One region of the Tenuifilum sp. genome, then DNA from elsewhere that is predicted to be linked to it. Evidence: riboswitches for the same ligand, from Rfam matches in the RefSeq annotation. Region 1 holds a riboswitch; the other holds the start of a gene.
What was found. Region 1 has a riboswitch for thiamine pyrophosphate ahead of WHS63_RS00425 (sulfide-dependent adenosine diphosphate thiazole synthase). Riboswitches for the same ligand answer to the same signal wherever they lie in the genome.
Positions count from the first base shown of each region.

Region 1 (10,607 bases):
ATTGGCTGTAACATTTACATTTTCAGGTGAATAAAGCATTCCGATTTTGATGGCCGAAAGGGAAAAATTTTTCGCTATACTTTCAAGTTGATTGCCGAGTTGATTAGGGGGTAAAGGCCATATCTGTTCCACATGCTCAAACGATTGTGCTGTAATGGCAGTAATGGCAGGGTGTGCCCAAATACCAAAATCGTGAGCAACTATACAGTCTCTAGTAATACCAGCACCATTGCTGGAATCGTGTGCTGCAATACAACAAATATTAACCATAATAAAAGCGATTTTTAGTTAGCCCTGTAAATATTACAGGGCTAACTTGGGGTTAAACAAATTAGTTGTGGGTTTCCTTGTATGTTTTCATGGCACAAAGTTCGCCGCACATGGTGCAGTAGTCGTCAGTTTTGCTTTCCGATTCGTCCTTTCGTTTACGGGCAAGTTCGGGTTCGAGCATGAAGTCAAACATCTTTCCCCAGTTCAAACTATAACGGGCCTGCGAAAGTTTAAGGTCGTTTATTACCGCTAAAGGTAATCCATTTGCCACATCGGCCGAATGGGCTGCAATACGGCTGGCAACTACACCCTGCTTTACATCTTCGGTAGTTGGAAGACAAAGGTGTTCGGCTGGGGTAACATAGCAAAGGAAGTTTGCACCATGTGTTGCGGCAATTGCACCTCCAATTGCTCCGGCAATATGGTCATATCCTGCTGCAGCATCGGTGGTTAAAGGGCCTAGCACGTAAAGTGGGGCGCCATCGCAAACGCGTTTCATCAATTTCATGTTCATTTCAATTTGGTTTAGCGGCATATGCCCAGGCCCTTCAACCATAACCTGAACTCCTTTTGCCCTTGCCCGTTGAACTAGTTCGCCTTGAACCAAGAGTTCCTCAATTTGAATCGGGTCGTTAGCGTCGGCACCGCAACCCGGGCGTAAGCCATCCCCTAAACTAATGGTAACATCATATTTTTGACAGATTTCCAGAATTCTATCGTAATGTTCGTAAAGGGGATTCTCTAATCCGGTTGTTTTGATATACTTGTATATCAATGAACCTCCCCGGCTAACTATACCGGTTGTGCGTTTGAATGTATCAAAAAACCGAATACTGCTTTTGGTAATAGCGCAATGCAATGTCATAAAATCTACGCCCATTTTGGCTTGGGTCTCAATTTCGGTGAATATTTCTTCAGGATCAAAGAGTGCTTTGTCGGAGTCAGGAGCAATATCTTTTCGAGCCACTACAGTATATATGGGTACTGTTCCAACCATCACGGGTGAATGCTTAAGTACTTTTTGTAATATTTGATGGAGGTCGCCCCCTGTTGATAAGTCCATAACTGAGTCGGCACCGTATTTTACCGCCACATTTAGTTTATCAAGTTCCTCGTCAATGTGGCAACGTTTACCGGAAGTTCCGATGTTAGCATTTACTTTTGTTGATAAGCCTTCGCCTATTGCGCGAGCCTTAAAGGTTCGGTTTATATTCTTGGGTAATACGCACCTCCCCGATGATATTTGTGAGCATAACCAGTTTGGTGATACTCCATCGTGAAGGGCGGCTTGTTCCATTTCAGGGGTAACAACCCCTCTATTGGCATATTGTAGCTGCGTGTACATAAGCATTGATTTTTTCAATTGTCATTTTAGCACATTCATTAAAAAATTCAGTTTGCATTAGGTGTCGTACCATGGCAACGCTTGTAACACCAGTTTGTAGAACGAGGTCGAGATTTTCAGGAAAGATTCCGCCTATGGCTACAACTGGTACGGTTGAAAAGTCAACCACCTGTTTCAATTGAGTAGTACCCACGGGAGGATCGGGTTTGGCTTTGGCATTTGTTGGGAAAATGGGGCCAAACCCAATATAGTCAGGTTTTTTCTTTATAGCTTCTTTGGCTTGCTCAATGGAATGGGTTGATAGACCAATCTTCATATTACCCACAATCTTCCGGGCGTCTTCAATTGAAATATCATCTTGCCCTAAATGTAGGTAGTCGGCATCGCAAAGTGCTGCAATATCGGGGCGATCGTTTATGACCAGATGGGTGCAGGTGCCTCGAGTAATGTTTCTGATTTCACGGGCAACACGAAGCAACTCCTTGTCGTCCAAATGTTTTTCACGCAGCTGTAGCATTTTGATGCCTAACTTAACACACTGCTCTGCAATATGCGAATAGGGAAGGGTGGGGCGTGTAATTATTACATACAGCCCCATTCCCAAAGGCGTTTTACTCATACTATACCAATGTGTGAATTGATTTTAAAATGATTTCGGAGATTTTCTTACCCGAAAGTAGCATACCTCCAAAAATGGGTCCCATCCGGAAACTCCCGCTCACTCCATTGGCAGCCATACCCGACACAAATAGTCCCGGATATATCTCTTTTGTATTTTCAAGGGTTGTTCGTTCAGCTTCATCAACACTCATGCTGCGTTCACCAACAACTCCTCCTGTTGGAGTGTTCAAGCGGATACCGTTTTTTCGTTCTAGGATTTTCGCTACTTCGCAATCGTGCCCAGTTGCATCGAGCACTGCTTTCGAGACTACAATTATCGGGTCAACGTGTAACTTTTCACGATGTACTGGTGCCCAATTGATTACAACACCGCCCACTCGTTTATCCTGAATCACAACATCTTCAACTGATATGCAGTTCATTAGAGTTGCTCCGGCTTTGCTGGCGTGGTAAATTAAGGCAGAAGTGGCTTGAAGGGAATCAACTACATATAGTCCCTCGGTGTAAATCTTATGGTCAATTCCTAATTCTTTAGCTATATGAAGGGCTTCGTGCTGTATTACAATTTCGTTAAACATCATAGCACCGCCCCACATTCCCCCGCCAGGGGCTAACTTGCGTTCAAACAGCACTACATTCTGGCCGTTTTTTGCAAGGTAGTAAGCTGCAAGTAGGCCCGAAGGGCCTCCTCCCACAATGGCAACATCTACATTAAGGATTTTTTTGAATTTGTGGAAGTACGAATCCACAATTCCACTTGAAATTTGATACTCCATAGCTTATAAGTTTTTAGTTAAACATTATAAACTAGGAGATGCAACTTGGGTAATAGCTGTAATGAGCGAACCTCAAAACTTCCCTACGCAGGTATTATCCTGTTCAGGTTGTAAGGGTATTATCTCAGCCTTACTCAGGCACCCCTAGTTTTGTATATGCAAATGTAGAAAAAAACGGAAAACGTTGTTTGGTTTCCGTTTAAAATTTTTCAACAAGAATGGTAATTAACCTTTTTGCTTGGTTTCCACTACCTTTGCGGTGTAACCAAGTTTCTCAATTGCTTTGGCAATTTTTTCGGGGTCGGTTTTGGTTGCATCGTATTTGATGGTCACCAACTTCTTGTCGAGTGTTGCTTCAACCTCTTTTACCCCTTTCTCAAAAACAATATCGCGCTCAATTTTTGCTTTGCACGATTGGCAATGCATATTTACCTCGAAGGTAACTGTCTTAATCTCAACTTTCTGAGCTTGAGTGGTTAACACTGCTAGTCCAAGCAGTATTACAACCATTGTAATAATTTTCTTCATATCAATTTTTATTAGTTAATCCCATTTCTCAGCCGGATAGCCAAGTTCATTTAGCTTTGCCAGCGCAAGTTCTAAGTCGTTATCGTTATCATAGTCAAAGGTTACCGTTTGGGTAACCAAATCGGCTTTCACATTTGCAATCCCTTTAATGGATGCAGGTAGATTTCCCAGTATGGTGTTAACACAACCCATACATTTCATGTTTTTCACTTTAAGTTTTACTGTCATCATAGTAGTTTATATTAAGGTTTACACTATTTCCAGATGGACATTCTAAATCCGGCATAAAATTTTTGACCTGTTAAGGGGCCCCAAATTTGCGAGGCGTCAAATGTTGAGCTCCACGGATTTTCCCACGATACAATAGGATCTTTCTGCGTGAAGCCTGTAAGGTTCTCAACGCCTATGTAGAAATCAAATTTACGAAACAGCTTGGTTACCTGAATATTCATGGTAATGTAGGGGTTGTAAACGGTTTCTTGATATAGACCAAATCCTTTAGTGAGTCTTCCGCTGCCGTTATACTGAATGGTATAGTCGAACTGCCACTTACGCGATGGGGTTTTGTAACCAGCAGTAAACAAACCTTTGTTGCGGCTTACAAGTGGCTTTTGCTTTAACGTATCGTTAATGGTTTGTTTCACGTCGTTTATTCTATATGCTAAGGTAAACTGTAGGTTTCTAATTGGCTCTCCCGAGAGTTCTATCTGTAGGGTATTTGAGTACGATTTACCTTTCAGATTGTAGAAGTAAACCGTACTGTTATCCCTGTCGATATCGGCAATAAACTGATTTTCGAACCATACATAGTAATAATCGGCAGTTAAACTATAGTTTTGATCCAAAAATTTGAATTTCTGATTCATGCTAATCCCGGCATTCCAGGCTTCTTCAATTCTTGGATTTTCCTCTACTACCAGGTTCCGTGAACTCACCAATAGGTTTGAGTTCTCAGCAATGAAATTTGGCGATCTGTAACCTTTACCTGCGCTGAACCTAATGGTTAAGGTTGAAACTGGTTTTACCATTCCGTGGAAACGGGGTGTCACAAGAGTACCAAACCTACTATTTTGGTCAACCCTTATGCCGGCCATTAGCGTAAGCATTTCCAGATGTTTATAGGTATATTCGCCGTAAATACCTTTAACCCACTCGGTGCGATTGTAAGGGGTGTTATTGAACGTTTCATCGTACCTATCGTACCTGAGGGTTGCGCCTCCTTTAATGTTGTGGTTTGTATTGCCAATATAGGTTATTGCAACCAGGTTGCCGTAGTAGCTAAGCTGTTTGGCGTTATGCATTCTAACACCTATGGTTGCATCCTGGTTGTGGAGTGATACTGCGTTGATAAGCCCAATACTTGTGTTTGGCCTTTGGGAAATATATCCAGTTTTGTTAAAGGCCTCAAGTAACTGGGTTGAGTACTTTACCCCGTAGGGGTTGCCAATCAGGGGCTGCGTATTGGTATAAAACTTAACCTGTCCGGCCAGCCTGTCCTCATTCATAAACTTCAGCCCAACTTGCGATTCCCACTTCTTCCCTTGGTACTTCCATCGGTTAAACAGGTGGTACTGTTGGGTAAGCGGGTGGTCAAGGAATTGGTCGTGGTTGTGGTCAACCCGGTTGCTTAGCATACTTCCATGCACCAGCACCATTGACGATACGGTGGGGGTAACATCGAATGCGTAGTTAGCATTAAGTTCAGCCATACCAAGCGAGTTGGTGTAAAGGTTCAGGTACGACTTTTCCTCAGCCCAGGGTTTCTTGTACTCAATATTGATTTGTCCGGTTATGCTTTCGTACCCGTTGCTGACTGATGCAGTTCCCTTTGATACTTGAATTGATTCCATCCATGGCCCAGGAACATAACTTAAACCAAAGGTTGATGCCAACCCTCGCATTGTGGGTATATTTTCATACTGCATCTGGGTGTACATTCCTGCTAACCCCAGCAGCTGAATTTGCTTTGCACCGGTAATGGCATCGCTATACGACACATCAACGGAAGCATTCGTTTCAAAGCTTTCCGATAGGTTGCAGCATGCAGCGCGGGTAAGTTCTCCGGATGTAAGTACAACTGTTTGTATTGGGTTTAGCTGCTGTATAAAGGTATTTGCCCTGTCAGCTTTTACCGTTACGGCATCGATACTTATAGTTGATTTCAGGACATGGCGTAGCGGAAAATCTACATTCTCAATACTAATGGTATCGGTTTTAAAACCAACGAAACTTATAGCTATCCGGTTGCCTTGCACCTTATTTAAAGAAAAGTAACCATTTTCATCGGTGGTTGTACCAACTTGGCTGTTCAGCCAAATTACGGCAGCTCCTTGGAGCGGAATAGTGTCGCCATTCTCGTTCAGCTCGTAAACATAACCGTAAACAAAATCTTTACTCTGTGCTTTAATGATATGTTGAGCTGAAAACCATAATAACAGTAATGTTAATATGCGTTTCATAATAGAAATTCTTAAATTGTTGTTGAAATCAAATATGAGCGCTACAAGCAAAAATTGAGCGCAATTAAGAGTTACAGAGAAAAAACTCCCTGTAATAGTTAAATTGTATGGGCTATTTTTAGCTGATGATTTTCAATGCAGATTTTTTTCCCCGTACTGCAGGGTGGGGCTTTATCCCAATTGGTTTTGTAAGTTGTGATTAACTTTTGAATTGATGTATTTAGCCCTTTGTGGTGGTTTACTGCTATGTACTTTGAAAAAAGATTTCCGGTTTCAACCTTTTGAAGGTTTGAGTAGCTATCGGTTTTAACCTTTAACACCTCGTTCCAGCATCCACACGATTGCTTTTCGTCAAATTTCAGCGTTTCATCAAAATGAACATTACAGCAGTGTGCATGTGTTTTGGTGTGTGTGTGGTTGCATCCAACTTCATTAAAAATTGATAGGTGAATTTCACCCTCGCACTGGCAATGATGTATGAAAAGGTTAAACCCACTAGTGGATAGTAGCACTATAGCTGCTATAGTAATTGATACTATTTTTTGGGTAACCCTTTTCATCTTACATTTCACCTCATAAAGCTAAACATACAAAGGAGCAAAAAGTTCATTTTTTTGAGGGTTGATGCAAATTATTTAATGTGCATGAAGCCGATGAACATCCGGCACATTTACCCGAATTTATACGTTTTGGGTTGAAAATTTGATACACATTGTATGCAGTATATCCCACTGCTCCTAATACTATTATTAATACTGCTATTTCCTGAACCATATCAACCAGTTATTAAATTACCAATTTGGTAAACCAGAAATGCTAAAACCCACGCCAGCGTGGTAGTAAAAACTATTGTAAAGAGAGCCCACTTCCACGAACCCGACTCGTTCTTGATAGCAGAGATTACAGCCACGCAGGGGAAGTAAACTAGAATAAAGATAAGGAATGCGAGTGCAGTAACTTTTGTAAAAACCACCTGTCCGCTTAATTTCCCTGATTGGTGGGTTTCGTTTCGGAGTTTTTGAGCAAGTCCACCGCTGTCGGAATCGGGATCGGTTTGGTAAAGTACGCCCAGCGTACTAACTACAATCTCCTTGGCAGCAACTCCTGAAAGAAGACTTACACCCATTTTCCAATCGAACCCGAGAGGGCGAATGGCTGGTTCAATAAATTTGCCTATCCGTCCAAGATACGAATTGGCTTGCCTTTCGGCCTCCATTTCCAGCTCAAGCTGATGTATTGTCTGGTTTAGGCTATCCATAGAGGGTTGGGAGAGCTTTTCTTCCGAAATCTTTTGCGTAATAGCTTCAATTTCGGCATTGTAATCCCTTGTGTAGTTCACTTTGCGAGGGTAATAGCCCAATGCCCATACAAAGATTACTGCTACCAGGATTACTCCCCCCATCTTTTTTAGGTATTGCGACCCCTTGTGCCACATGTGCAATAGGGTCGATCGTAAAGTTGGCATACGGTAGGGTGGAAGTTCCATTACAAAGGGCAAATCCTCCGCTTTGAAAATGGTTTTCTTGAATGCTAGGGCTGTTCCAATGGCAAGCAGTATACCCGTAAAGTATATAGCAAACAGAAGGTTTCCTGCGTTTTCCGAGAAAAATGCACCCAGAATAAGTATGTAAACCGGCAATCTGGCGCTACAGCTCATGAAAGGCGTAATGAGCATGGTTACTAAACGGTTATTGCGGTTTTCAATGGTTCGCGAGGCCATTATGGCTGGAACATTGCATCCAAACCCCATCACAAGAGGTATGAACGATTTACCATGGAGCCCAATTTTGTGCATCAGCTTATCCATGATAAATGCAGCACGTGCCATATACCCAGTATCCTCAAGTAGCGATATGAATAGGAAAAGGATCAAAATATTGGGTAGAAAAACAATTACACTTCCTACACCGCTTATAATCCCGTTTACCAAAAGGTCTTTTAAAGGGCCACTGGCCATATATGTACTAATGGTATTACTAATCCATTCCACTCCCAGTTCAATCCACTCCATGGGGTATTGCCCCAGGGTGAATGTGGTGTAAAACGTGAGCCATATCAGGAAAATAAATATGGGGAATCCCAGTAAACGGTGGGTAAGTATTGCGTCGATTTGTTCTGTAACCAGACGCTTCTTGTGGCTGCTCTCCTTGAATGTTTCCTTTAGTGCACCTGCTATAAAGCCATATTTGGCATCGGTTATTAGGGTTTCCGTATCCTCGTGGAAAAGGCTTTCGAGCCTGCTTACCTCACGATCGGTTTGGTTCCTGATTTCCTGGTAGTTTGGTTCATTTCGCAGCATTTTATCTGCTACCTTGTCTTTTTCCAACAGCTTAATGGCAAGGTATCGGCTGGAATAGTTGATGGTTATAGCTGTATTTTTCTTAATCTCATTTTGAATGGATAGTATCGATTTTTCAATCTCTTCACCGTAGTTAACATGGATGTGGCGGGTAACTTTATCCTTTTCTGCATAAACATTTATAGTTGTATCTAAAAGCCTGTCGAGCCCCTTACCTTTGCTACCCACCGTAGGTACAAATGGAATACCAAGTAGTTTGCCCATCATGGTGTAATCGAACCTGTCGCCCTTTTCAAGTAGTTCATCATACATGTTAAGGGCAACAATCACCCTGATATCCATATCAATAAGCTGGGTGGTTAGGTATAGGTTTCGCTCAAGGTTTGATGAGTCAATTACATTAATGACAATGTCAGGGTTTTGCTCGTGGATAAATCGCCGTACAAATACTTCCTCGGGTGTATAGGCGGTAAGTGAGTAGGTACCAGGTAAATCGGTAATGTTAATTGTATATCCCTTATACTTAAACTTTGCGTTTTTTGAATCGACTGTAACCCCGCTGTAATTTCCAACATGCTCCCTTGCTCCTGCAAGGTGATTAAAAATACTGGTTTTCCCAGCATTGGGATTTCCAACCAACGCAATATTTATAGTTTTGCTAAGCTCCTTTACCCCGGTGTCAATAATTTCAGGTTCGGTATAGGTGACAAGTTGATGGTTATCAGGATGATAGTTTAAAATTTGTTTAGCCTCACTGGGTGTAATAACCTCTATTAGCGAAGCCTCGCTCCGACGGAGCGATACCTCGTAACCCATTATTGAGTATTCAATAGGATCCCTTAAGGGAGCGTTTTTAACTACAGTTACTTTTTTCCCTTTCACAAAACCCATTTCGGTAATACGCTTCCTAAACGCCCCGCGTCCTTTTACTTTTGCTATTATGCCGTATTCCCCGTTCTGTAACTCCGATAGTAGCATCTAGTTTAAAATCAGTAACAGTAAAACCTCAATGTTTCAAAAAAGTTTTGGAATTACTAAAATTTTACAAATGTAAGAGTTTTCTGTTATTTAGATCGATTTTAAGTAAAAAAGCCATTCATTACTGAATGGCTGTATTGTTGCGAAAATCGTTATAAAAAGCTATTTTCCTAAGTCGTCAAAGTCAACTGATGAGTAATCGGATTCAACCTCAGTAAGTTCCATCTCATCGGTATGCTCAGTACGTGGAACAATTTCCTGGTTAGCTTTAATGTAGTCAAAAACACTATTCAGGCTTTCGATAAACTTTTCAAAATCCTCTTTGTATAGGAAGATTTTATGTTTTTCGTAGTACATCTTGCCATCCTTACCCATACGTTTTTTACTCTCTGTAATGGTAAGGTAATACTCATTGCCGCGTGTTGCCTTTACATCAAAGAAATATGTTCTTTTTCCGGCCTTCACTACCTGAGAAAAAACCTCTTCTCTCGTGTTCTTGTCTAAATCGTTAGTGTTATCAAATTCCTCAATCATTGCTCTTAGTATTTTTAGGTTAGGGTTTCACTTTTGCACTGCTCAAAATTAAAAAAATCTTCATATCATGGTTCATTGACTTAAAAAAAATATTAAAAAACACCCAAAAGGTTTTGTTTTGAAATATTAACCTTATTTATTCCACTGCACTGGATTAATCTTTCTATCTTTGCAGGAGTGAAAAAAATCGTTCTTACTAATGATTAACCGTCGTTTAATTAGAATCAAGGCCTTACAGGTTCTTTTTGCCTTCTTCCGTAACGAAGGTGACTCTCTTAGCGCATTAGAGCGCGAGCTGTTTCATAGCATTGAAAAATCGTACCATCTTTACCTGCTTTTATTGCTTTTGCCAGAGAATATGGTTGAGCATGCCCAGGCAAAAATTGAGCTGGGTAAGCAAAAGTTCCGCCCATCGCCTGAGGAGTTGAATCCCAACCTGCGGTTTGTTCAGAACAGAGCAGTTGCTGCATTGGCTGCCTGCAAAGAACTACAAACCAAAGCAAACGAAAATCGCTTGAATTGGAACCATTTCCCTGAGGTAACCAAATCGCTTTTCAACCACTTTGTGGCATCGGATTTCTTTTCCGATTACATGAATGCCGAGCAAAACTCTTTTGCTGACGATAAAGCAGTTCTGGTTAATCTACTCAGCAAGATATTAAATGCTAATGACGATTTTGAGGCTTTTCTTGAGGAGCAAAGCATATACTGGAACGATGACCTCGAGTTTGTTTCCAGCATGGCTGCCAAAACAATAAAGAAGATTGATGAAAATACAGCATCGGTTCCAGTGATGT
Region 1 is NZ_JBBFKU010000001.1:99,851-110,457, forward strand. It holds gene thiD (bifunctional hydroxymethylpyrimidine kinase/phosphomethylpyrimidine kinase) at 1-270, opposite strand, end outside; gene thiC (phosphomethylpyrimidine synthase ThiC) at 332-1,615, opposite strand; gene thiE (thiamine phosphate synthase) at 1,587-2,213, opposite strand; gene WHS63_RS00425 (sulfide-dependent adenosine diphosphate thiazole synthase) at 2,236-3,012, opposite strand; TPP riboswitch at 3,076-3,168, opposite strand; gene WHS63_RS00430 (heavy-metal-associated domain-containing protein) at 3,238-3,540, opposite strand; gene WHS63_RS00435 (heavy-metal-associated domain-containing protein) at 3,556-3,771, opposite strand; gene WHS63_RS00440 (TonB-dependent receptor) at 3,795-5,999, opposite strand; gene WHS63_RS00445 (hypothetical protein) at 6,098-6,559, opposite strand; gene WHS63_RS00450 (FeoB-associated Cys-rich membrane protein) at 6,606-6,773, opposite strand; gene feoB (ferrous iron transport protein B) at 6,775-9,276, opposite strand; gene WHS63_RS00460 (DUF3276 family protein) at 9,439-9,810, opposite strand; gene nusB (transcription antitermination factor NusB) at 10,010-10,607, shown strand, end outside.

Region 2 (10,607 bases), on a different contig from region 1:
TTTCACGGTCGATTCCGGCTGCGGCAATTGCCTGCTCAGCTGCTATGGCGCCTATGTGCGATGCACATAAATCGTCGGTTACCCAGCGTCGCTCCTCAATGCCGGTAATGTCCTTGAACTTTGAAATTACCTCGTCGACCAGCGTTTCGATGGCGGTTTCGTCCTTGTTGTAAAATGTATGGCGGGCGAACTCACGGTTACTAACCCGAACGGTTGGCACATAGCTACCCGTTCCGGTGATTACGGAATTTAAGTGTTTCATAATACAATAAACGTTTGATTAGTCCCGCTGTAAAAGTAATAAAATGAAACTAAAATCAAAATTAATCAAAGGTTAAAATTACTAATATAATGATATATAGAATGATAGGATGGTTATAAATTAAAATTTAGTATTTCTTGTAAATTATTACTGGGCCGGGTGAAAAGGTTAACTCAAACCAGTCGCCTAGACTCTCGTTCAGCGTTCCCATCCATAGTTCCGGCAAAGTTTGGTTTACAATCGGGTATTTTAGGTTCTTGGTGTAAATTACAGTTTGATTGTTTGGCGAAAAGATTGATACCTGTTGGCCTGCATAGCTGTCAATCCTGGTAGATGCCAGTAAGGGTAGTAGCATGCCAGTATCGGTGAGCATGGTAACATTAACTCCCATTCGGGCGTAGTTACATAGCAATCCAATATTTCCCAACGTGTGATCCTCACGCTTTCCGGTTGCGCCAACTATCACAATGTTTTTAATCCTATGGTTCAAGCACCATTTAACGGCTTTTGTAAGGTCGTTGGTGTTTTGGTCGGGGTCGTAGTAGAGTATGCTTTCGTACTTGCGCTTGAGATGCTCCTTAACGGAATCCAGGTCGCCTACCAGGGCATTGGGTGTTATGGCAAGATTCTCAAGCCTATCGATGGCGCCATCGCAGCATACCAGCAATGGGGCATTTAGCAGCTCATTGAGCGGTTTTGGATGCGAGGGAAATTCTCCGTTGGCCAGTATAACTGCTTTCATAATGTTGTTTTTTTTAAATGAGTAAGATTTGTTCTTATGGTTGAGTTATTGTTTTGGATTTTTCCCTTTTCCACTGGTAATATCCTACAACCGACATGGTGGTGTAAAAAACAAACAGTACCGATGTTGGGTAGAGTCCCTTGTAAAGGTATAGAGCAAGCGATACGGAATTGACTATCACCCATAAACACCAGTGCTCAATGTATTTCCGGGCGAGCATCCAGGTTGCAGTAATGCTAAGCGCTGTGGTAAAAGAGTCGCCTGTGGGAACCGGTGAGTCGGTGTAGTGAACTAGTATGTGCCGGATTATTACAAAAAAAGCAACACTTGCCGCAAGTAAAGGCAAGTAGTTGCTTTTTGGGGTGTTTGTAACAGGTAATGAGTTTTTAGCCTTTACGGCTCCGCCAAACAACCAGTGGTACCAGCCGTAAATACTTATGAAAAGGTAGTAAAACTGCAGGCCCATATCGGCATAAAACTTCGACTCGTAAAAAATGTAGATGTAGAAAGCCGAGGTTATTATGCCCAGCGGCCAGAGCCAAACCCTTTGCTTAATCTCAAGGTAAAGGTAAATAAGGCCGGTGATTGCACCAATTAACTCAATGTAGTTGTTTTGTAGCCAGTTCATTTTAAGGATAAAGGTTTAAGGATAAGGATAAAGGATAAAGGATAAAGGATAAAGGTAAAGGGTTAAAGGGTAAAAGGTAAAGATAGGGAATTTGCTCTTAGAGTTCAGGATTTTTAATGCTTTCTTACCCTGAATGCCAAAACCAACTCCCTATCTCTTAACATTTGCATTTACTAATCATCATTTTTTCAAATTAAAACTCGATGCCAACCCTAACCATAATATGTCTTTCGGCTTGGGGGTAGTAACCAATGCTTACATACTCAGGATCGCCGCTCTGGAATAGTGTGCGGTATACCCAGGCGTTGGCGGAGTACTTGATATTGAAAAAGTTGTTCACCGAAATCTGAGCAAAAATCGATTTATTCGATTTTGTCTTTAAACTATACTCTGTTATAAAGTTGTTAACCCAGTAAGGATCAAGGCTGCGGTTTCTGTTTTCGGTGTTATCGATATACTGCCTGCTAACATACTTGCTTAGCCACGAAAACTGAAAATTCTCAACAGGTATAATTGTAAAGCGTGTAAATGCTACCAGCGAAGGCGAGAACGATATTGTTGTGTTGCCGAGAGGTTCAGCTACAGGCGATTGCAGGTCGTTCCAATCGGTTGGATTATTGGTAAGGTTGGCAAAGTTTGTATAGTCCTTGATGATGTTCTTGCTCAGGGTTGTGTTTCCGTCAATTTTAAACCAGCTGGCTGGTTTAGCGGAAAAGGTAAACTCAAAACCGGTACGGTAGCTATTGGGAACATTAGCCATTCGGGCATAACCAACATCGGTGAGCTCGCCAGTAAGTACAAGCTGATCCTTGTAAAGCATGTAGTAGTAGTTGATATCAACCGAAAGGTTTTGTAAGCGCATGCGGTAGCCAATTTCCCAGTCGTTCAGCCTTTCGGGCTTAGGAGTAAAATCGGTTGAGCCCTTTTGTGCATCCTTTAGGTCGCTGCGGGCGGGCTCGCGGTGAGCAATTGCATACGAGATGTAAGCCTCGTGCCCTGAGCTAAAGCTATAGGTTGCCCCTACCTTGGGATTCAGGAAATTCCAGCTATGTTCCTGGTTCAATGCAATTACATCGGAGTCAATTCCCTTTAGCTTATAGCTAATACCCCTGTACTGAATGTCGGCAAAAACCGAAATGGCATCGGATACCTGCCAGATAGCCTTTGAGAATATATTCCAGTCGGTTTTTACACCATTGTTCCTGTACCACTCATATTTATTGGGTAAACCGATATTCATTTTACTCCAAAGAACTTTTCCAAAATGGTCGCCATCGTAACGGTTCCAACCTCCGCCGAATGTATACTCAAATATCCCTGAGCGGTAAAGCATTGTGGCTATCCCCCCGTAAAAGATGTTGTCCATCCATTTCTGCTGAATAAAGTCGGTACGTTTAATGATGGTATCGCGAATTGTAAAGTTTGGCAATCCGTATTTTGAGAGTTTACGATCGGGTTTATACTCCTCGTAGTAGCCTCTGCCATCGGTTAGGTGTAGGGTGATATTTGCGGTTAGGTTGTTTGTGAATGAGTGGGTACCCATGAGGTGGTAGTGGGTTTGCCAGTAATTATCTTTCTGATCGTCGTAGTAGCGGGTTACCCCTTGATCATCAACATACTCGCCAGCGGGATTGTAGCGGCGGTTAGTACTCATCATATAGTCGGGTGTGCCCTCCCATGTAATTCCGGTATGCTCCTCGCCATGAATAACATTTGCGCGAATAAGGCTGCGCTCGCCATTCCAGGCTGCAGTAACAAACATCGACCTGTGATCCGAGTTGGCTCGTTCGATATACCCGTCGGAGTGGAGTTGCGAGAACCGCCCTTCCATGCTGAACCCGTTCTTCATCAGGCCGGTAGCAATCCGTGCCGAAGTTTTCCAGGTATTGTACGACCCGCCAAGTAGGTCAACGGCTGCGTAAGGCTCAGGGGTAAGGGTTGTGGTTTGGAAGTTTACGCTAGCGCCAAAGGCAGGGGCACCGTTGGTTGATGTTCCAACCCCGCGCTGCACCTGTACATTATCGACCGATGCTGCAAAATCGGGTAAATCCACCCAGTAAACCCCCTGCGATTCAGCATCGTTGAGCGGAACCCCGTTAATGGTTACATTAATGCGGGTTGGATCGGTTCCGCGAATGCGGAAGGCTGTGTTGCCAATTCCAATGCCGCTTTCCGATGATACTACCACCGATGGTAACATTTCCAGCAGGTAGGGCGTGTCGCCTCCGGTGTTGGCCTGCTTAAGTTCCTGGCGGTTGAGCGTGGTTTGTGCAATGGGCATGCGGCTCGAAGCTCGGGTTGATGATACAACAACTGCATCGAGGTACTGCGACGATTGCTTTAGCTCAAGATTCAACTCCATATCGCCATTAACCTTAACCTCAACCTGAACGGATTCGTACCCCAGGTACGAGGCAACAAGGGTGTAACTACCCTGCCGAACCTGTGTAAGCCGATAGTACCCATTGAAACCGCTGAAGGTACCCAAAAAGGTGTTTTCCAGCTTAACGGTAGCACCCACCAACGGAGTGCCGTAGGTGTCGGTAATCTGTCCGTAAATGGTAAATCCCAGATTCTCGGTAGGATTTGCTTGCATGGTAAAACCTGCAAGCAGAAGTGCATAGAGCACAAATGCAATTTTTTTCATGTTTTTTTCCCTTTAAATAGTTAAACATAAACCAGGTTCGGGCATTTAAGCCGCAAATCCTGAATAACTATAAAGGGGGAAATTGTGAGATGTTGACAAACTCTTTTTCCCTTCGCCGGCATTACCCGGATCAGGTTCAAAGGGTATGATCTCAGCCCTAAGGGCACCCCCAAAAGTCAACTGCAAAGATAGCAAAAAAAAGTGTGAAGTGAACCGCGAGCGGTGAAAAGATAGCAAACTAAATGAATTGGACTTGCCTTATATTGCTCCATCGTATGAATCAAGGTGTCAGAAAGCCAGTTTCTCTTTGTTTTGTTTAATCCCATTATTTCGGAAAAAACTTCCCGGTAAAACTGGTTTTTGTCATGTTGAGCGCTAGCGAAACATCACATTAAACCGAGAGCCTTTGATTATGCCTGTTGAAAAATATTTCATAGTCTAGAGCCTTAATAAAATACCTTGAAATCGTCAAATGGAAATTTCATTTATCATGGTCAGGTTTTGGCTGTTTGGTTTTAGCGGTTTGGAATACGGTTGAAATGTGTATAAACATTCCAATAAAGCTATCGGGCTACAGCTTTACTATAAAAAGTATTTTATGAATTTATTCCCTACGGCTTTCCTTCAATACTGAGTAGAGGCTTTGGTAGAGCGAGTTTGGGTCAATGGGTTTGGTTATAAACTGGTTGCAGCCTAAGGCTATGCTTATTGCCCGCTCATTGCTGAAGGTGTGCGCAGTTTGCACAATAATTGGCACCTGGGCGTTGGTGGAGCGTATCCTTTTAATGGCATCGTAGCCATTCATCACCGGCATTTTGATATCCATAAGTATGGCGGCTATCTCGGGATGCTGATACTGGATCTCAGTTGCCAGTAGGCCATTATCAGCCTCAAGTATGTTAATGTCAAAGTCCTTGAGTACCGTTTTTAGGTAGTACATGCAGTTGGGGTCGTCCTCGGCAATAAGAATGGATTTGCCTTTGAGTAGGTTTTTCAGTTCCTGGAGTTCGTACCCGTAAACCTTTCCCCTATTTTGGGTTGTAGGAGCATTAATAGGTAATGTGAAACGGAAAGTGGAGCCCTTGCCCGTTTCCGATTCAACCCATATTCTGCCGCCCATAAGCTCAACCAACGATTTGCAGATAGCCAGTCCTAAGCCAGTACCACCGTACTGCTTGGTTATATCGGTATAGGCCTGACGGAAACGCTGGAAAATAATTTCCTGCTTGTCCTTGGCAATACCTATACCGGTATCGCTTACAAAGAACTCAAACTCATTGGTTTCGCTATTTATGTTGTAGCCAAATTCCACTTTCCCCTTATCGGTGAACTTAAGGGCGTTGTTTATAAGGTTTGTAAGAACCTGACGTAATCGCATGCGGTCGGCATTAACCATGGCCTTGGAGTCGGGCAGCGAGGTGGTGTAGTTAAAAGCTATTTCACGCTTGGGTAAGTCGGGGTTTGCGTTGTAGAAGAAAGTGTATATCTCGTTAAGCAGGTCGTTAATGTTAACCGCTTCGGGGTTAATGGTTAGCTGCCCAACGTCAATCTTTGAGATATCAATAATATCGTTGATTAGGGTAAGGAGATGATCGGCGCTGGTGCTAATTATTCCCAGGAATTTCTCGCGCTCCTGAGGCGTGGTATCAGGGAAGTTTCTGAGAAACTTGGCAAAGCCAATAACACCGTTTAGGGGTGTGCGAATTTCGTGGCTCATGTTAGCCAGAAATGCTGTTTTTAGCCTGTCGCTCTCCTCAGCCTTTTCCAATGCCTCAACAAGTGCCTTCTCGTACTGGGTGCGTTCGCTAATGTCGTTTGCAATACCCAAAACCCCAATGGTTTCACCTGTTGTAGACGTTAGCTTTTGCTTGAATATTTGAAGAATGTGCTTTTTGCCATCGGTAAAAGTAACCTCCTCGGTTGTTTCAATTGGCCCATCGGAGTTTAGTGCCTGCATATCGCTACGGCGGCATTGGGCAATCTCCTCCTCGGTCATGGAGAATTGCGATGTGCCATAGCCTATGTTTTGGCTAAACCATGGATTTATTATTGGGTATGAGCCGTCGGGGTTAACAACCCAAATGCCAAGCGGGGCATTGTCAACTAATGATTTTAATAGGTTGCGCTGTTGCTGAAGTTCCTGCTCCTGTTCCTTTTTAGCGGTAATGTCCTTTACTGCGCTAATCAGTCGGAAAGGTTTTCCGCTGCTATCGAATTCAGGGTAAACAGTATTCTCAATCCAGTACACTTTGCCATTTTTGGCCTTTATTCTAAACTCTAATGTAACTTTCTCGCCTTTCTGGGTGATAGTCCCAATGGCTTTCTTGAAAGCATCAATGTCGTCGGGGTGGACAATGGTTGCCCATTTTTCAAATGAATCAACATCTTCGGGCTTATAGCCAAGCTGAACCATTAGAGTGGAGCTTAGCCACTCACGTTTAAACGAGCCGTCGGGTTGAATGGTGAGTATTGAAGCCGAATCGGAAGTGAGCGATGATAGGATTCTGAAACGTTCCTCCTTGATGGTTAGCTCCTCCTGTGTTCGGTAAAGATCGGAAATATCCTCTACAATTCCCATTGCTCCCACAACCTGTCCGGTTTTAGGGTTGGTTAATGGCACTGCTTTCAGTAAAACGTAAACCTGAGCGTTGCTGGTTGTGGTTGTGTATGGCCCTTCGTAGTATCCGTTTTTTCCATCAAGTGCATCGAGTATGGCCGGCAATACCGATTTATCGTTAATTTTATGCATGTTCAAACCAACCAGCAACTCGCGCTTTGATTTGAGTATCTCAACAAAACGGTCGTTGCATTCGGTGATAACAGCATCGGTGTTATACTGAAATAAACCAATAGGCGATTTTTCAAATATCAGCCTATACTTAAGTTCGCCATCGTATTCAAAGCTACCTTCAAACCTCTTTTCGCCCACTTTTTTCTGAGCCATAGGCGTAGTAGATTTTTTCGTAAGATACGACTTTTACGGCGGTAATCCAAAAACTTTTTTAAGGGGTGCTGATTCACTGTCAGTTTAGTTGGTAAAAATCACTCCTTTTGTCATCCTGAGCAACCTGTCCCGCCTTGGCGGGGAGCGAAGGATCCCTCTGTATCGCTTTTTTTCAGGTTTCTCGCTTAGCTCAACATGACAAGCATTCCTAGCTAGACGTTTTGGGGATAGAGGGCTGAAAATATCATTAAGAAAGTAATGAAAATTTTCCTGCGCTCTGCTCAGGATAATAAGTGGAAGCAATGCAAACAATGGCTAAAATACGGCTTTTGCAATTTGTGCAATATTGTCGGCCTTACCCATGGTGTAGAAATGGATGGCTTTTACTCCCGAACTCTTTAGCTCCCTTGATTGTTCAATTGCCCATTCCACTCCAAGCTGCGCTACCTGGTTGTTTGTCTTACACTTTTCAAGTTCAAGAACCAGCGCTTGAGGTATATGAACATCGAACACCCTGGGAAGAATGCTAAGATGCTCCTTTATGCTGATGGGCTTCAGCCCGGGAATGATGGGGACAGCTATTCCGGCCTTACGGCATTTATCAACAAAGTTGAAGTAAAGCTTGTTGTCGAAAAACATTTGGGTAACTATGTAGCTTGCTCCGGCTTCAACCTTTTTCTTTAGGTAGTGAATATCCGACTCGCAGTTTGGCGATTCAGGGTGTTTTTCTGGGTACCCAGCCACCCCTATGCAAAAGTTAGTTGGTTTGGGTTTCTCCATCAGCTTTTCAAGGTAAACGCCACGGTTCAGGTCAGTAACCTGTTTCACCAGGTCAATGGCATACCTATGTCCTCCTGCCCTGGGTTCAAACCTGCCCGTAATCTTATCGGCATCGCCACGCACTGCGAGTATGTTATGTATTCCCAAAAAATCGAGGTCAATAAGGGCATCCTCTGTCTCGTGGGCGTCAAATCCGCCGCATATAATATGGGGGACAACGTCAATTGCGTACCTCTGCTGTATTGCAGCGGCAAGTCCAATGGTGCCGGGGCGCCGCCTAACCTTTACCGGAACCTGTATCCCATTTTCGTTGGGCATGTAAACCACCTCCTCGCGGTGGTAGGTTATATTTATATATGCCGGGTTGTAGGGCAAAAGCTTGTCGATTGTGGCAAAAATGGTTTCAATGTTATGCCCCTTGAGCGGCGGTAAAAGTTCAAAGGAAAAAAGCGTTGACTTTGAATTATTAAGTATATCGATTACCTTCATTTCATTAAATTTATTGGTTTGCTAAAAAGGTTGGAAACAATCGGGCTGCTTCGGTTGTACTAACACCAATTCGTTTGGCATAGTCCGCCAGCTGGTCGTTATCAATTTTACCAACGTTGAAATACTTGCTTGCACTACTGGCAAAGTAGAAGCCTGCCACTGAGGCCAATGGGTTCATGGCCATATTCTCAGTAAGGCTTATGGAAGCATTCCGTGGGATATCGAGAAGCTGAAAAATCCATTGCTTACCACGATGATCGGGGCAAGCCGGGTAACCCGGAGCAGGCCTTATGCCTACATATTTTTCCTGCAGCAGCTGTTCCACGGTTAGCGACTCGTTGGGTGAGTAGCCCCAGAAGTCCTTTCGGATTTTTAGGTGTAGCCACTCAGCAAAAGCTTCGGCAAGCCTGTCGGCCAAAATTTGAATCATAATGGCGGCAAAGTCGTTTCCATTTTTCCGGTATTCCTCAATAAGTGTTGCAGTGGTGGAGCCAGTAGTAACCGCAAAACATCCTAACCAATCGTTAATGCCTGAATTTGCTGGCGCAATAAAGTCGGAAAGGCATAGATTTGGCTCGCCCTCGGGCTTTTGCTCCTGGTTTCGCAGGAACGGCAAATGGGTTAGGGGCGATGTTCGGGTTTCGTCGGTGTACACAATAACATCGTCGCCACTGGAAGCGGCTGGGAATATTCCGTAAACCCCTTCGGGGGTTAAAAGTTTCTGGTCAATGATTTGCTTGAGCATGGCCACGGCTTCCGCTTTAAGTTTTTGTGCTTCGCTGCCATGAACAGGATCGGTAAGTATATCGGGGTAACGGCCCTTTAAACCCCATGCCCTGAAAAAGAATGTCCAATCGATATAGGGAATTAGCTCATTTACATCGATATTGCTTAAGGTATTGATGCCTGTTTGCTTCGGCTTAACTGGTTTGTAGTTTTCCCAGTTCAGCTTAAGGCTATTTTTGCGAGCTTGCTCAATTGGAACTAAAACAGTTTTACTTCCTGAATAACTTTCGCGTAGTTGCTGGTAACGCTTTCGGTAGTCATTTATGGTACTTGCGGACTTGTCAGTGCTCAGCAAGCTGGCAACAATGCCGCTTGCCTGTGAGGCATCCCTAACATGGACGACTGTTCCCGGGTATTCAGGTGCGATTTTCAGGGCAGTATGCAGTTCCGATGTGGTAGCACCACCAATGAGAACCGGGATGTTAATGCCGTTTCGTTTTAGTTCCTTTACCACATGTACCATCTCGTCGAGCGAGGGTGTGATAAGGCCGCTAAGGCCAACAATATCGGCTTTACTTGCTTTTACTTCTTCCACAATTCTCTCGGCAGGTACCATAACCCCCAAATCGATGATGCTGTAACCGTTGCAGGCGAGAACCACACCAACAATATTCTTACCAATATCGTGAACATCGCCTTTTACGGTTGCCAGTACTATTTTCTTTTGTTCTGTCCTCTGTGAATCCATTGCTTGCGCTCCGAGGTAGGGTTCCAAAACCTTTACAGCCTGTTTCATTACGCGCGCACTTTTAACAACCTGAGGTAGAAACATCCGACCTGTACCAAAAAGATTGCCTACTTCGCGCATTCCATCCATCAATGGCCCCTCAATTACACCGATAGGCGATTTCAGCTTGTTGTAGGCTTCCTCCACATCAACCTGAATAAACTCATCGGTTCCCTTGATAAGCGAGTGCTTAAGCCTTTGCTCAACGGGTAGTAATCGCCAATCGTCGGTTTTGTGATACTGCAGGTCGGTTTCTTCAAGCTTACTGGCATAGGCCAAAAGCCTTTCGGTTGCGTCGCGCCGGCGATTTAGCACTAAGTCCTCAGTGAGTTTAAGTAGATTTGGTTCAATATCGGTGTAAACCATCAGCAGCGATGGGTTTACAATACCCATATCCATACCTGCCTGAATGGCGTGGTAAAGGAATACCGAGTGAATGGCCTCCCTTACCAGGTTGTTGCCCCTGAACGAGAATGAAAGGTTACTAACGCCACCGCTAACCTTGGCGTAGGGTAGGTTCTGTTTTATCCATTTAATGGTTTCAATAAAGCTAACGGCTTGTGTTGAATGTTCAACCATGCCTGTTCCAATGGCAAGGATAT
Region 2 is NZ_JBBFKU010000025.1:24,283-34,889, reverse strand. It holds gene WHS63_RS08790 (3-oxoacyl-ACP synthase III family protein) at 1-262, opposite strand, end outside; gene WHS63_RS08785 (thiamine diphosphokinase) at 390-1,004, opposite strand; gene pnuC (nicotinamide riboside transporter PnuC) at 1,039-1,632, opposite strand; gene WHS63_RS08775 (TonB-dependent receptor) at 1,826-4,279, opposite strand; TPP riboswitch at 4,370-4,460, opposite strand; gene WHS63_RS08770 (PAS domain S-box protein) at 4,884-7,223, opposite strand; gene metF (methylenetetrahydrofolate reductase [NAD(P)H]) at 7,539-8,492, opposite strand; gene metH (methionine synthase) at 8,503-10,607, opposite strand, start outside.
Region 2: it holds a riboswitch for thiamine pyrophosphate, as region 1 does, so the genes downstream of both, WHS63_RS08775 (TonB-dependent receptor) here and WHS63_RS00425 (sulfide-dependent adenosine diphosphate thiazole synthase) in region 1, are expected to answer to the same signal.